Regions from separate parts of the Shewanella mytili genome, predicted to be linked through region 1. Evidence: riboswitches for the same ligand, from Rfam matches in the RefSeq annotation. Region 1 holds a riboswitch; the other holds the start of a gene.

Region 1 (8,034 bases):
CCCAACGGCCCCGGGCCTTGCCCCACACCGTAAGCATGTGTGAGTGCGCCGTTGATGTAGGCTTTGGCCAGCACCAGTGCATCGGGCAATATCCAGTCTTGCGCCAAAAAGGCCGCAATGGCGCTGGAGAGGGTGCAGCCGCTGCCGTGGTTGTGGCTTGTGGTTTGCCGCGGGCTTTCCAGCACAAACCCGTTATGGCTGTGCAGGGCCGAACTGTGGGGCAGGTTTTTGAAGATCACCAAATCCTGTGCTTTGGCTGTTGTGCGATCGCCTCCTTTTGCCAGCAAATGGCAAGGCAGGCTCGCCGCCAGTGTTTGCGCAGCGCTCGCCCAACTGGAAAAATCCTCGGTAACGCCGGACATGTCACCCAGTAGTGCCAGCTCTTTCACATTGGGCGTCAGCAGGGTGGCAATGCGGGCCAGCGGCGCGTAATTGAGGCGTACTGGTGTCGATTTGCCTGCCGCCGTGTGCGTTGTACCTTGTGCCGTATTGGGCGCCGCCGTTTGGCTCTCCGAGGCCGCCAGCGCATCACCGCAGCTGGCAACCATGACAGGGTCCACCACCAAAGGCACCTCTGGCAGGTGTTGCTGCAGCCAGAGGGCCAGCAAGTCAAGCTGTTGCTGATTGGCAATTAGCCCGATTTTGACCGCTTTGGGCGGCATGTCGGTCAGCAGGGTGTCTAACTGGCTGAGCAGCATTTCATCACTGACCGCCTGACTGAGATTGACCGCCACACTGTTTTGCGCCGTCAGGGTGGTGATGACCGAGCAGCCGTGGCAGCCCAAATCCCGCAAGGTGGCCAGATCCGCCTGAATGCCGGCGCCGCCTCCGCTGTCGCTGCCGGCAATGGTCCAGACAATGGGGCGGGCCGCAGAAGCTGAGGGCTCAGACATTTTCGGCTGGCTCCTTCCCGGTTGCCGTTGAGGCAACATCATGCGTTTGATGAACGTCAGCAGGAACTTCCCGGTATAGGCGGCTGCCACCGGCTTTAAAGGCTTGTGACATCTGTTCCATGCCATCTTCCACCTGTTGCACGTTGATGCGTTCAGCCTCGGTTGCCCCATTAGCGGTTAACGACGCAGCATAATCACGCACGTCCTGGGTGATTTTCATGGAGCAGAATTTGGGGCCGCACATGGAGCAAAAATGCGCCACCTTGGCGGATTCCTGGGGCAGGGATTCATCGTGAAACGCCCGGGCGGTATCCGGGTCCAGCCCTAGGTTGTACTGATCTTCCCAGCGGAACTCGAAGCGGGCTTTGGACAGGGCGTTATCCCGCAATTGGGCGCCGGGATGCCCCTTGGCCACATCGGCGGCATGGGCCGCAATTTTGTAGGCCATCAGCCCTTGTTTGACATCCTCTTTATTGGGCAAACCCAGATGTTCTTTGGGGGTGACATAACACAACATGGCGCAGCCGTACCAGGCAATCATGGCCGCACCAATGCCGGAGGTGAAATGATCATAACCCGGGGCGATATCCGTGGTTTGCGGGCCAAGGGTGTAAAACGGCGCTTCATCGCAGCATTCAAGCTGCTTGTCCATATTGGTTTTAATCAGCTGCATGGGAATGTGCCCCGGGCCTTCAATAATGGTCTGCACATCATATTCCCAGGCAATTTTCACCAGTTCCCCAAGGGTTTCCAGCTCGGCAAACTGGGCGGCATCGTTGGCATCGGCAATGGAACCGGGGCGCATGCCATCCCCGAGGGACAGTGACACATCATAGGCGGCACAAAGTTGGCAAATTTCACGGAAATGGGTATAGAGGAAGTTTTCCCGATGATGGCTCAGGCACCATTTGGCCATAATCGAACCGCCACGGGAGACCATGCCGGTTACCCGGTTGGCGGTCATGGGCACGTAACGCAGCAGCACCCCGGCGTGGATGGTAAAGTAATCCACCCCTTGTTCCGCTTGCTCCAGCAGGGTGTCGCGGAACACGTCCCAGGTTAGGTTTTCAGCAATGCCGTTGACCTTCTCCAGCGCCTGATAAATGGGCACGGTGCCAATGGGCACGGGTGAGTTGCGCACAATCCACTCGCGGGTTTCATGAATATAGCGACCGGTGGAGAGATCCATCACGGTATCGGCGCCCCAACGGGTGGCCCACACCAGTTTTTCCACCTCTTCCTCAATGGAGGAGGTTACGGCGGAGTTGCCGATATTGGCATTCACCTTCACCAGAAAATTACGGCCGATAATCATCGGCTCCGCTTCCGGATGGTTGATGTTGGCCGGAATGATGGCGCGGCCGCGGGCCACTTCACTGCGGACAAATTCGGCCGTGATGGGCGTGCTGACCACGGCGCCAAACGCCTCTGGCGCACCGCGGCGGTTTAGCTGCTCATCCTGCTCAAGGGCGGCATTGGCCCTTGCCATGTTTTCACGGATGGCAATGTATTCCATTTCCGGGGTAATGATGCCTTGCCGCGCGTAATGCAACTGGGTAACACAACGGCCGACATTGCCCCGACGAGGTTGGGGCAATGCATCAAAACGCAGGTGATCCAGTCCTTCATCCGCCAGACGCTGCTGGGTAAAACGGGAGCTGACGCCTTCAAGGGATTCGGTATCATTTCGCGCCAGGATCCACGGTTGTCGCAGTTTGGGCAATCCTTGCCGGACCTGGATATCCGCCGCGGGATCGGAATAGGGACCGGCACAATCATAAACCCGCACTGGCGGATTGGGCTCTGAGAGCAGTTGCCCATCCTTGCCTTGCACTTGTGTTGGGGTTTGCCGGATTTGCCGCATGGACACTTGAATGTCCGGCCGGGAGCCTTCGACAAAAATCTTCTCGGACATGGGGTGTTGCAGGGGCTTGAGGTTTTCAATAAAGGCCTGTGCCGCTTCACGGGTTTGACGACGATTTGACATAAGCAAGCTCACTTGGTTGATAAATGAAATTGCTTGTCTGGAGAGTTGAGGTAAGCGCAGCCGCCCGGATGATATCGAGCCCAGCTGAAGTGAATGGCCTGCTTTAGGACTGGCAATGGCAATACCGGGATGCCGGGCGCGGGCGCTGTTGCACATGCGTTAGCATCTTGGCAGCCAGTCCCTGACGGTGGTATACCGGGGCAGGTGTTAACACTGAATGCTTGTTTCCTTCGCAGGGATTAACCTGATCAGGTTCAACGGATCCCGAATAAACGGTCTCAGCCTAAAAGGCACTCCGACAAGATGGGGCAAAGTATAGGCCTAAAAGCATTGGCTTAACAAGCGGTTAATTATGGCTTGCTAATGGTGTCCCCCAGCGGGATGTGATAAAGCGTCAACCAAACGGTCCGGGGCCTTGCATGCGGGTGTAAAAATCATTGGCAATAGGTTGACAAAAAATGTGATATGTAGATGATTACCCCCTTTGGTAAGAGAGTTTTTACTCTAACCCTTTGGAAGGTACCTTGCTGAGGCTAGTGACAAAGCCATGGACGATAAGCTGCGATAAACATAAAAATTACTTTTATCGTAATAATTATTCAGGCAAGTTACGGTTAACGCAATTATTTACAACCCCTTTCACACGTGTTTGATAATAAGATTTTCCCGGCTGAAACATTTGCTTACATTTTTACAATTAATACACATAACGTCATTATTTTGGCATTAATGGATTAATTGACTGAAATTTGGCGCAAAGCATTATGCTGTCAAAATATTTTCACGTTATAAATTTGTTAAATAAAAATATTAGATTTAATTAACTTAATTTATTTTATCGGTGTTAACTGGACGCGATTTATTATATTGACTTGTGACATGGTTGTGATTAATTAACGTTATATTGAATAACGCTAAGGGGTCATTTATGACGTGTGCTAAAAGTAAAAAGCCAATATCTATTGAGCCGCACCTGCATGTAGTGAGCAAAACCACGCCATCCATTAACAATAAATGTTATTTAAATTCATGCATCTTTTATAAGAACATTCTTAACAAGAATAATATTAAGCAACGTTGCCGTTATTACCATGTGGGACAGCATATCATCGGTCGTGATGGGGCTTTTCATGGGGTGGAGGTGTTAAGCCGCCTGGCAAATGCCGACGAGGGCGAGATTAACTACGAAGACTACTTCAGAAACCTCAACCAGCAAGGGCACAAATCTCTGTTATTGGAAATACTCAATAAAATATGCGTGTTCGTGATTAATGACAATTGTCTGGGGAGCACCCGTTTTTTTGTTAACGTGGAGCGTTTTTCCCTGATGGACTCGGAAGTTATCAAGAACATCATCTTCACCAATGATGTGATAAAACATTATAACGACTCTTCACTGGTACTTGAAATCACCGAAAGAAACTCAACGCTTGCCGAATATACTGTTGAAAACAAATATAAACTCAAAGATGCTGGCGTGTTGCTGGCCATGGATGACAGTACGCTCCGTCGGGTTGAAATGATGAAAGACAGCCTTAATTTATATGACTATCTTAAATACGATATTCGCTTTATTAAGGAGATGTTGGCCAATCCAATGTATAAAGAACCCTACTTGGAATTTTTATATTGGTGTGTGGAAAACAAGATAAAACTGATTGCTGAGCGCGTGGAGTTTAAAGAAGATTATAATCTGGTATCACAAATGCCATTTTCTTACATGCAGGGGTTTTATGAGTTGCTGAATCCTTGAATGATGCGGTATCAGTTTTTAATGATGCATCTCGTGCAAGCAAAATATATGTTAATGCCCTATAACAGGGTATTGGGCAGTAATTTCAATTCTATTTTATTATCTTCCGGATCATACAGATAGAGTGACCGACTTACTCCTCTGGCACCATATTTCTCAGTAAAAGGTTCAAACATCACTCCCTGACGATGTAAATGTTGCAGTATGAAGGTTTCGTCAGAATCGGCGATATTAAGACAAAAATGTTCCACATTGAATCCCATGTCATGTTGATCACGAAGTTGCAGATCAATGAGCACATTACCTACACGGAGTTGCCATAATGGTGGATGATCCAATTGCCGCTCAAGCCTTGCATTTAACACCCTGCCGTAAAAATCCAGCATGACTTCAATATCGCTGCACAGCAGTACCAGATGATCCAGCTCTATAACCCGTAACATAATATGTCCCTGCATGTTGAGCATAACCTAAGTGTAGTTAATCTTTGGGTTACAAGGGATGCGTTTACGTGTGTGGTGAAAGGCGCTTGACTGACAGGGGAGATAGCGCAGAATAAAACCACTTTTCTCATTAAAGATCAGATTTTATGAAACTTATCGGCATGCTGGATTCACCATTTGTGCGCAGGGTTGCGGTGTCATTACAGTTATTGGGGATAAAGTTTGAACATCAGCCATTATCGGTATTTCACACTTTTGAAGCGTTTGCCCAGATTAACCCCGTGGTAAAGGCGCCCACCTTTATTTGTGATGATGGCACCGCCCTGATGGACTCCACATTGATTTTGCAATATGCCGCAGCGTTGGCGCCTGCCCGCAAGCTGTTGGCAACCGAGCCGTTAGCCCTGCAATATCAGCTGCAACTGCTGGGATTGGCGTTGGCGGCTTGTGAGAAAAGCGTGCAGCTGCTCCATGAAATTCAGCTAGGCGCGGAAGATAAACAACATGATGCCTGGCGCGCACGCGTCACAAATCAGTTATTGGCGGCTTATGACGAGCTGGAGCAACACCTTGCCCAGACCCCGCCGGCAATTAGCAGTGATAGCCTGGACTTGGCTACCGTTACCATTGCGGTTGCCTGGGATTTCACCTGTAAAAAATTGCCCCAATTGATGGACTCGAGCCATTTTCCGGCGCTGGCCCTGCTATCTTCCCAGGCCGAGTGCCTGCCGGAGTTTCAAAGTGCCCCCTTGGGTGACGGGGCGTGCGTTTGCGGGTAAATCGGCGTTGAAGTTGTTGCAAGACGGATGTGGCAGGCGTTGTGGCAAGGAGGCCTGGGCGCCTCCTTTATCGGGATGATGGCAGGGTAAGGGAAGGTAGGCTATTTATCGGCGCCCTTATCGCCTTTGGCATTGTCATCATCCTGGGTTGTAGAGGGGGATGATTTCCCTGACTTGTTTTTAGGGTGGCCAAAGGGTGGCAGTTTGAATTTACTGCTGTATTTCAGCACCGCCAGGTTACTGAATATCACGCCAATCACCAGCAATATGATGAGCCAAACTTCCCAGTCAGTCATAAAAATCACCCAAATTGTTTAGATGGACAGTAGTTGTTCACAACGCTGAATATCTTCCGGTACATCCACTTCTGGCGAATTGTCACTACTAATGGCCACCTTGATGGCATAGCCGTGTTCCAGTGCCCGTAATTGCTCCAGTTTTTCCAGACTTTCCAGCCGCCCCATGGGCAATTTGGCAAAATGTTCCACAAAGCGGCGGGTATAAGCGTATACCCCAATATGCTTGTAGACCGGATATTCGCTCACATCCCGTCCGAACGGAATGCAGGCGCGGGAAAAATACAGGGCAAAATGGCGGTTATCAAACACCACTTTCACATGTTGCGGATTGGTGAGATCGGCAGGATCAGTGATTTCATAGGCCAGTGTGGCCATTTCAAAGGCGCCTGGTTCATCTTTAAAAAGGGCGGCCAACTGCTCAATGGAACGGGGATTGATTAATGGCTGATCGCCCTGCACGTTAATCACCACGTCATCTTCTGCCAAATCAAGCTGGGCGATGGCTTCATTGATGCGATCCGTACCGGATGCCGCATTGGCAGAGGTCATGATCACCTGCCCGCCAAACCCTTCCACGGTTTGTCTGATACGCTCATCGTCCGTGGCAACATAGATATTATCCAGCCCTTGAGCCAGTTTTGCCTGTTCGTATACACGCTGGATCATGGGCTTGCCGTTAATCAGTGCCAAGGGTTTTCCGGCAAAGCGGCTGGAGCCATAGCGTGCTGGTATCAACAGGGTAACATTCATTGGGTTTACCTATAAGTAAAGAGGCGCCCATCACGGACGTCGAATTTTGCTAGAGTGTAATGCTTTTGTGCGGCGGATGCGATGGCCACCATCACACGGTAGCCGCACTGGGAAAGCCTGCAGGTGAATCATTATACCTGTGGGCGCAGGCAACTGCGAGAAGGGGTTACAACCGTGGGTTGCCACCACACAAGCGGCGAAGGGGAGGGAGAAGCATCATGTCGATGCATCACCCCGGAAGGCACATGCCCTTTGAGCTGAATGGCACGGCGCTAATGCCGCTGTATCCGTGGACTCAGTCGTTGCCGTCAATGGTCACGTTAAGGTCGGTCAACAAGCCGTTTTCAATGCTGTATAACCAGCCATGAACCGCCAGTTCCTGTCCCCGTTCCCAGGCATCCTGTACGATGGAGGTACTGACAACGTTAGCCACCTGTTCAATCACGTTCAGCTCGCATAAGCGGTCATAACGAGCCTGTTCATCCAGAGCATCCAGCTCTTGTCGGTGCAGGCGGTAAATATCGCGGATATGCCCCAGCCAGTTATCAATCAGTCCCTGTCGCTGGGTGGACATCGAGGCCTTGACGCCACCGCAGCCATAGTGGCCCACGACCATGATGTGTTTCACTTTCAGTACATCAACCGCATATTGGATAACGGACAAACAGTTGAGATCGGTATGGATCACCAAATTGGCAATATTGCGATGCACAAACACTTCACCCGGCATCAGGTCAATGATTTGGTTTGACGGCACCCGGCTGTCGGCGCAGCCAATCCATAAAAACTCGGGGGTTTGCTGTTTGGCCAGCGCTTCAAAAAAATGGGGCTTTTCTTCATTGATCCGTTCCGCCCAGCGGCGGTTATTGTCAAACAGGGGTTTCAGTAATCTCATGGGTATTGTTGGCTCTTGTTGAATTCAGGACTCCGTGTCCTTTTATGTAAGTGATAGTAACAGAAGCGTTAACACGGCTGGTCTATCCATTGCCTGCTGTTTTACCCGTCCGGGAGATGGGGTGACAGGGGATAAGGTCGTGAGAGTGGAGGCCATTAGCTGCTGTTGGATGTTGGTGCTGTCGGCGCAGGCGCCACGGTGAACACGTAACGCTTTACCAGCGCGGGCAACTGCT
Region 2 (8,034 bases), on a different contig from region 1:
GGCCTATTCGCTGCTCAACTGGAACAGCCGTATCAAATGGCAAGCACTGACGTTGACCTTGGCAGTCAATAACCTGTTGGATCATGATTATGCCCTGCCGTTGGGCGGTGTCAGCGTTGCCGCTTATAAAGCCGACAGCAGCGCAGGATTCCAGCAGATTGCCGCACCGGGTCGCTCACTGGAGTTTGGTGTTAGCTATGCCTTTTAAGGTATGCTGTTAGCACAATCCAGGGTGGAATAAACAACATATGATATTGCTGCTGGTGATGCTGCTGTGGCAACGGCCGTCACCACGATGGATGCTAGGGCTGCTGTTAGCCGAAGTATTGCTGATGAACGGCATTATGGCGGCCAATGGCGCTGCCAGCAATCCTTTCAACGTGGTGTTGTTATTGCCGGTGGTACTGGCATTCATGTTGCTGTCTGCGCCCTTTGCGCTCAGTGTGTTGCTGCTGAGCATCGGTGCGCAGGTCGGGCAGTTATGGTTGTTGCCTCCCCATGACGGGCACGGGTCGCTGATGACCAGCCACTACTACGGCATGGTGGTGGGGTTCGTACTGGCCGCCATGCTGGTGGCCGTGGTGGTATGGTACCTGCGAAAGCAGCTGGCCCAGCGCGAAGCGGCCATACATCAGCTGCGGGAGAGGCAATTGCGCAATGAGCAACTGCTGGCCATTGGCACGGCAGCCGCCCAGCTTACCCATGATATGGCCACCCCGGTGCAATCCATGCAGTTACTGATTGATGAAGTGATGGAGCAGCATCCCCCGGGACCTGCGCTGACTGAGCTGAACCGGCAATTGCAGCGGGTGGTGGCGCAATTGCAAAACTGGCGCGGCATTGCCGATGATGTGCGTGAGGCCAGGTTACGCCGGTATGATACCCAGCAGTTGTGGCGCGCATTGCAGCACCTGGTTTTGCTGGCCCGCCCGGAGGCGCATATCTCCTGGCAAAGCCATGCCCCTGAAAGACAACTCAGCGCCGACGGCACCTTGCTGCCAGCGCTGACCAACATCATTGTCAATGCCTGTGAAGCCGCTGGCGCCCAATCCCATCCCTGGGTCAATGTACAGAGCATCATTGTGGATGATCTCTGGCAGTTACGCATCGAAAATCCCGCGGCTGGCGTACCCGAATCCCTACTGACACAACTGGGGTTCAAGCTGCAGCCCAGCGAAGCCGGACACGGAATGGGGGCGGTGTTGAGTAATGCCACCATTGAGAAATTCCATGGAAGGGTTAACTGGTATCGCCCCGATAACCGCAAGAATGCCCCCGAGTCGTCAGGTGACATGTCCTATAAGCATGACGCCTCCGGCCATGTCACTATCGTCACACTCGTTGAATTACCGCTGGAGCCCCATGCTGAAAATCATAGTGATTGATGATGACCGCACCTATCTGGAGGTGTTGCAGCGCCGGCTGCAACAAGCCATTGGGTGTGACGTGCAAACCCACACATCGGTTGCGACCGCATTGCAGCAACCCCCACAGCCGGTGGATGCCATCTTGCTCGACATGATGCTGGAGCAAGGCTCAAGCTTGGACAGCATCGCGTCACTCAAGCACCATTTTTGTCCCAAACAGCTGATTATGCTGACAGGCTATGCCAGCATTGCCACCACCGTGGAAGCCATGCGCCGGGGCGCCACGGATTATCTGGCCAAACCGGTGGGGCTTAACGAGATATTGCAGCGGTTGGACCCGGGGCCACAAGCTAATCAGGCCCAAGCCGTGGACAACAAACCCTTGACCCCCGCCCAGGTGGAATGGGAACACATTCAACGCATTTTACTGGCACATGATGGCAATATTTCCGCCACGGCCAAAGCCCTTGGTTTGCATCGGCGCACTTTGCAGCGCAAGCTGCAAAAGCATTCCCCGGGGCGTGGTTGATTGCATCTGCGTACATTGTCGCGTCATGGCAATGGGTATCTGCCGCCAAAATGGCAGCGTTAACGGCTCGGCCGCACTGAGTGTTGCGGTTTGTGTTATCCGGCTTCATGGCGTTTCTTTGGACATCTGTTATCTCAATCTCCCCGGCATACCTTTCATGGACATTCCCCCGCTTTGCGCCTTTCATTTGCCAGTATTACTCAAATAAAAAAAATATTATTAAGTATGACTTTGATCAAATTTCGTAATACTCAAACTTTTTATACTGAGCGCCACTTATTCATTCTCCCGCTGTATTAATCGATATGAAATTGACTTCAACCGCGATTGTTGCCGTACCAGCACTGTTTGTGGCTGCCATGGCGCAAGCTGATGATGCCGGACAAACCCAAGGGCAGTCCGCTGCATCCATTGAACGAGTGACGGTATTTGGCCGCCAGCTGAACCTGTTGGGCCAAAGTAGCTCGGCTTCTGAAGGGATTGTGGGGGCCGGTGAAATTGATGCACGCCCTTTGTTGCGTACCGGTGAGGTGCTGGAATTTGTGCCGGGGATGCTGGTGACTCAGCATAGTGGCTCAGGCAAGGCTAACCAGTATTTCCTGCGGGGATTCAACCTTGACCACGGCACCGACTTTGCCACCAGTGTGGATGGCATGCCCATCAACATGCGCAGCCACGGGCATGGTCAGGGGTATACGGATCTTAACTTCCTGATCCCGGAGATGATTGGACAAATCCATTATTACAAAGGGGCTTACTATCCGGAAATCGGCGACTTTTCCGGCGCGGGCTCTGCGGACATTTCACTGACGGACAATCTGCCTTATCGCCAGTTGGCGCTGACCTTGGGAGAATACGGTTATCAACGGCTGCTGGCCACCGGACAGCAGCAGTGGCAGGACAATAAATTCATTTTCGGCGGCGAGCTGCAGCGTTACAACGGCCCGTGGCAGGATGTGGATGAAGATGTCAAAAAAATAAATGCCATGGGGCGTTACCTTACCCATGTGGGCGACGGGGAATTGGCCTTGACCGCCATGGCCTATAGCAACGACTGGAACTCGGCCGATCAGATCCCCGAACGTGCGGTAACCTCCGGCCTGATTGATGAATATGGCTCGCTGGACCCGGATTTGGGCGGCGATTCCAGCCGTTACAGTTTATCTGCCAGCTATGTGGACAGCGATTGGCAAGCCAGTGCCTATGTGATCCGCTCACGCCTGAACCTGTTTTCCAACTTTACCTACTATCTGGACAATCCCGTGGATGGCGATGAGTTTCAGCAAGTGGACAACCGGGAGATCTGGGGCGGTAAATTGGGTCGGGACTGGCATGTGGCGCCTTTTGGCATTACCACGGATGTCACCGCCGGTGCGGATGTGCGTTATGACCACATCGGCAAGGTGGCGCTGTATCATACCCGGGACTTACAGCCCATAGGCACGGTGCGCAACGATGCCGTGAATGAGTTTTCCAGCGGACTTTTTGGCAAGCTCGATGCCCAGTTAACCGATAGCCTCAAGTTCCGTTTGGGCGCAAGATACGACTATTACAATGCGGATGTCACCAGTGACATGGCGCAAAACAGCGGCAATGCCCATGACGGGATCTGGAGCCTGAAAGGGGGCTTGTCCTATCTGGTCAATGACGAGCTGGAACTGTACGCCAGTGCCGGTCAGGGATTCCACTCCAACGATGCCCGCGGCGCCACCATCACCATTGACCCCAGCAGCGGCGAGGCACTGGACAAGGTGGACTTGCTGGTTCGTTCCACCGGCGCAGAGCTGGGCTTTCGTTACTATGATCGGGAATACATAAACTTCTCCACCGCCCTTTGGTATCTGGATTTGGACTCGGAACTGCTCTATGTGGGGGATGCGGGAACCACTGAACCCAGCCGGGCATCAGAACGTTACGGTATCGAAATGTCAGCCTATTATTGGCTCAACGATTCTCTCAGCATTGATACTGAACTGGCACTGACCCGGGCACGCTTTACCGAGGCGGAAACACTGGAAGGCAAATACGTGGACGGCACCGTACCTTGGGTGGCCAGCGCCGGTATTAACTACCAGCCGGAAGCCGAAGGCATTCATGCCGCATTGCGGGTGCGTTATCTGGGCAAACGGGTACTGGACAGCTTTAAGGAGCACGAAGCTGACGCCACCACCTTGGTGAATCTGTCCCTGGGGTATGGCTACCGTGACTGGGATGTCAAAGCTGAAATCCTGAACCTGTTTGACAGCAACGAACACGATATTGATTATTGGTATGCCTCCCGCCTGCCGGGTGAAGCCGCCGATGGGGTGGAAGATTTGCACTACCATCCGGTAGAACCCAGAATGCTGCGTTTAAGCATCAGCTATCGCTATTAACAAACAACATGTATGTGTGTCCAAGCCTGCTGCGGATGGCTGCCCAGCAGGCTTTTTTTTGTGATGAATCCTGCTTTATGGCACGTTTTTGCTGCCAGCTTTCTAAAATGACAGTTTGTTACGCTTAGGTCATAAAACCACAGTCTCAGTTAGTACAGTGCAACGTAATTCTGCTATACATAACATGGTTTTTTCGCAAACAGGCATATCATGGGCGACAAGCGTTTCGGGCTGCTCCTACTGTTGTTATTCACTTGTGCCACATGGGCAAAACCTCCGGTTGTGCTTCGGGCGGATTTTCGACTGCGCCCTCCCTTCATGGTTTATGATCAGACAACCCATGGTTTCAGCGGACAACTGGTAACGATACTGGAACTTGCCTGTAAACATGCAGGCTGCCGGATACAGTGGCAGGAGATGCCGTTTCAGCGCTCGCTGTACCGGCTGCAGACAGGCGCAGTGCATCTGGTGCCCCGCTTGTATCACACAACTGAGCGTGAGGCTTATGTGCATTACATTGGCCCTGTTGCCCTGGAAAACGAACCCATCTTTTTCATTACCCACAAACAGGTGCCACTGGATACGGAGCAGCAATTGCTATCGGGCACGCTGGGCGTGAAGCTTGGCAGTTATTACTCGCCATTCATCAATCATGATCCCCGCCTGAAAAAATACCCGGCAGCGGATGACATCAATCTGGCCAAAATGTTTATTGCCGGCCGTTTTGACTATATCGCCGTACTGGATAAAGAAAGCATTGATGCGGCATTTCACCAGCTAGGGTTTAGCGATTATGTTTATGGCGGTTTGACTTATGATCATAACTTTCCGGTTTATTACGGTTTTTCGCGCCATAGCAGTCACGGCGAATTTGTGGGAAAGCTGCAACGGGCCATTGACCGGATGATTGTCAGCGGTGAAATCCACAGCTTGTTGCCGGTTGGCATGTACCCGCCGCTGGATGAATGAGAACACCGTCATAACGGTGACAGTCCTCACACTTAGCACGTTTTTTTATGACAAATTGATGTATACTGGCGGCCGCCAAGGGGTGTTCGGCGGTCACCGCCGGACTGAGATGTCCATGACAAACCCTTAGAACCTGATCCGGCTAGTACCGGCGTAGGAATGGGCCACACCCGTGCACTTATCACTTCGCTTATCTGATGCCGGATCTCAAACGTGCCAATATTTGAGGTCCATATGTCTCGTCTTTTTTATCCGGCGGCCATTGCCACTGCCGTGCAACTGGCGCTGAGCGCCCCTGTATTTGCTGCTGACCCCACTCAAAACCCTGCCAGCGCCACCGATGATCAACCCATGGAGGTGATTGTGGTGAGCGCCGATTTTCGCGGCACGGCTGTGGAAAACATGCCATCCAGTGTGACGGTAATCGACCAGCAACGCATTGAAGAGCAGGCGGCCGAGCACTTTGAAGACATGATGAACAATGTCGCCAACTTTAACTGGTCTGGCGCCACCTCGCGCCCCCGCTATTTTCAAATTCGTGGGGTAGGGGAGCAGGAAGATTACAAAGGCGCACCCAACTCGTCGGTGGGTTTCATTGTTGACGACATTGATCTGTCCGGGCTGGGAATGGTGTCCAGCATGTACGACTTGCAGCAGTTTGAAGTGCTGCGAGGTCCCCAGGGCACCCGTTATGGCGCCAATGCACTGGCGGGGCTGATTTACCTGAAAAGCAATGATCCCACCCTGGTGCCAGAGCACGGACTGGAAGTGTCTGTGGGAGATGATGCACTGCGCACCGTCAGTGGCTACAGCTCCGGGCCATTGACCGATTCCGGCAAATTGCTGTACCGGCTGGCGCTGCAGCAACATCAGCAAAATGGCTACATGGATAACCTTTACCTGCAACAGGATGACACCAACCAGCGGGATGAATTCACCGGCCGTTTGAAACTGCGCTGGTATGCCACCGATAACCTGCAGGCGGATGTTACCGTGCTGCATGCTGATTTCGATAACGGCTATGATGCCTGGACACTGGATAATAACGGCGAAAACACCCTGACCGATCAGCCGGGTGTGGACAGCCAGCGCACCACGGGTGCCAGCTTGAAACTCAGCTACAGCGGCTTTGAGGCATTTGAGCTGGTATCGTTAAGCAGTTGGGCCAAAACCCATTTTGATAACGGTTACGATGGCGACTGGGCCAACCCTGGCTATTGGGCGGCACGGGACTGTGAAGGCAGCGCCTGTGAGTACAGTTACTGGTGGGACAAAAAAGGTGACCGGCGCACGGTGACCCAGGAATTTCGCATTGCATCCAATGAATCAGGGCGGATTTTTGGCGGCAGCACCGACTGGCTTGCCGGGGTGTACCTGATGGATTTAACCGAAGATAACGACCTTTACTCTGAATACAACGGTTGGCCGGATGAGGTGCTGCAATCCCAATACAGTGCCAATAATTACGCCGTTTTTGGCCAGCTGGATGCGGAATTGGCCCGGGGCTACCGCTTGTCTGCCGGGGTAAGGCTGGAGCGGCGCAGCAGCGATTACAGCGACAGCAACCGTGATGATTTCAGCCCCTCTGAAAACATGTGGGGCGGCCATGTCGCCTTGTCCAAAGCGTTGGCCCAAGGGCAGGAAGCCTATCTGCGCATTGCCCGTGGTTACAAGGCCGGCGGTTTTAACATGACCTTGCCAACGTCATTGGCAGATAAAAAACAGTTCGATACGGAAACCTTGTATAACTACGAGCTGGGGCTGAAATCCCAGTGGCTGGACGGTGCTGCCAGCAGCCGTTTGGCGCTGTTTTACATGGACAGGCATGATCAGCAAGTGTCAGCCTCATTACAAGACCCTGTGGATCAGCAACGCTTCATTTTGTTCACTGACAATGCCGGCGGCTCCAAAAATTACGGTGCGGAGCTGGAAGCTAACTGGTATGTCACCGATGCACTGGAACTGTACGGCAGTGTAGGATATCTGCAAACCGAATACGGCACTTATATCTACAACGATAAATACGGCACGCCGGTGAACCTCAGTGGCCGCGAGCTGGCCCACTCCCCCCGTTGGACCCATAATCTTGGCGCCAGCTGGCATGGGGATAACGGCTGGTTTGCCAATATCAATGCCAGTGGTAAAAGCAAATTCTACTATTCTGACAGCAACGAGTCCCAATCCAAACCCTATAGCATTGTCAGTGCCAAGGTTGGTTATGATGCTGAAAACTGGGCACTTTATCTGTGGGGGCGTAACCTGTTTGACAAACAGTACGGGGTGCGCGGCTTCTATTTCGGTAACGAGCCCGATCAGGACTGGGCCAGCAAGCAATATATCCGCTACGGCGACCCTCGTCAGTTAGGGGTTACGTTCAAGCTGAAATTCATGTAACCAAAGGGGGCCGGCCCCGGTGTCGGCCCATTCAAGGGAGAGAGAAGAGATGATGCTTACTGTCGATATCAGCATGTATCCGTTACACGACAACTATAAAGACCCCATCCGCTGGCTGATTAAGCGTCTTGACGGTTATGCGGGCGTCACCCGGGTGACCAATTCCCTGTCAACCCAGGTCAGCGGTGAGTTTGATGTGGTGATGCAGATGCTGTCCACCGAGATGAAAGCCGCCTATGAACAGTTTGGCAAGGCCATTTTTGTGTGCAAGTTTCTTGAAGGCGAATTTGACCTTCAGCGCAGGACCTGAACATGGCGGAGATGTGGCAACTGTTAAGCCAGGCATTCAGCGAAGCCCAGGGGATGAACCTGTGGGAAGGCATCGCCGTGTTACTGGCGC

What was found. Region 1 has a riboswitch for thiamine pyrophosphate ahead of thiC (phosphomethylpyrimidine synthase ThiC). Riboswitches for the same ligand answer to the same signal wherever they lie in the genome.
Region 2: it holds a riboswitch for thiamine pyrophosphate, as region 1 does, so the genes downstream of both, ACIDEJ_RS02010 (TonB-dependent receptor) here and thiC (phosphomethylpyrimidine synthase ThiC) in region 1, are expected to answer to the same signal.

The regions. Positions count from the first base shown of each region.
Region 1 is NZ_JBKOUD010000003.1:119,469-127,502, reverse strand. It holds gene ACIDEJ_RS04960 (ThiF family adenylyltransferase) at 1-893, opposite strand, end outside; gene thiC (phosphomethylpyrimidine synthase ThiC) at 886-2,880, opposite strand; TPP riboswitch at 3,089-3,188, opposite strand; gene ACIDEJ_RS04950 (EAL domain-containing protein) at 3,809-4,633, shown strand; gene ACIDEJ_RS04945 (VOC family protein) at 4,693-5,076, opposite strand; gene ACIDEJ_RS04940 (glutathione S-transferase family protein) at 5,223-5,855, shown strand; gene ACIDEJ_RS04935 (DUF2897 family protein) at 5,957-6,151, opposite strand; gene kdsB (3-deoxy-manno-octulosonate cytidylyltransferase) at 6,170-6,904, opposite strand; gene can (carbonate dehydratase) at 7,200-7,799, opposite strand; gene ACIDEJ_RS04920 (M15 family metallopeptidase) at 7,955-8,034, opposite strand, start outside.
Region 2 is NZ_JBKOUD010000001.1:440,588-448,621, forward strand. It holds gene ACIDEJ_RS01985 (TonB-dependent receptor) at 1-208, shown strand, start outside; gene ACIDEJ_RS01990 (sensor histidine kinase) at 249-1,385, shown strand; gene ACIDEJ_RS01995 (response regulator transcription factor) at 1,363-1,896, shown strand; gene ACIDEJ_RS02000 (TonB-dependent receptor) at 2,202-4,271, shown strand; gene ACIDEJ_RS02005 (substrate-binding periplasmic protein) at 4,590-5,240, shown strand; TPP riboswitch at 5,309-5,417, shown strand; gene ACIDEJ_RS02010 (TonB-dependent receptor) at 5,475-7,634, shown strand; gene ACIDEJ_RS02015 (hypothetical protein) at 7,684-7,944, shown strand; gene pnuC (nicotinamide riboside transporter PnuC) at 7,947-8,034, shown strand, end outside.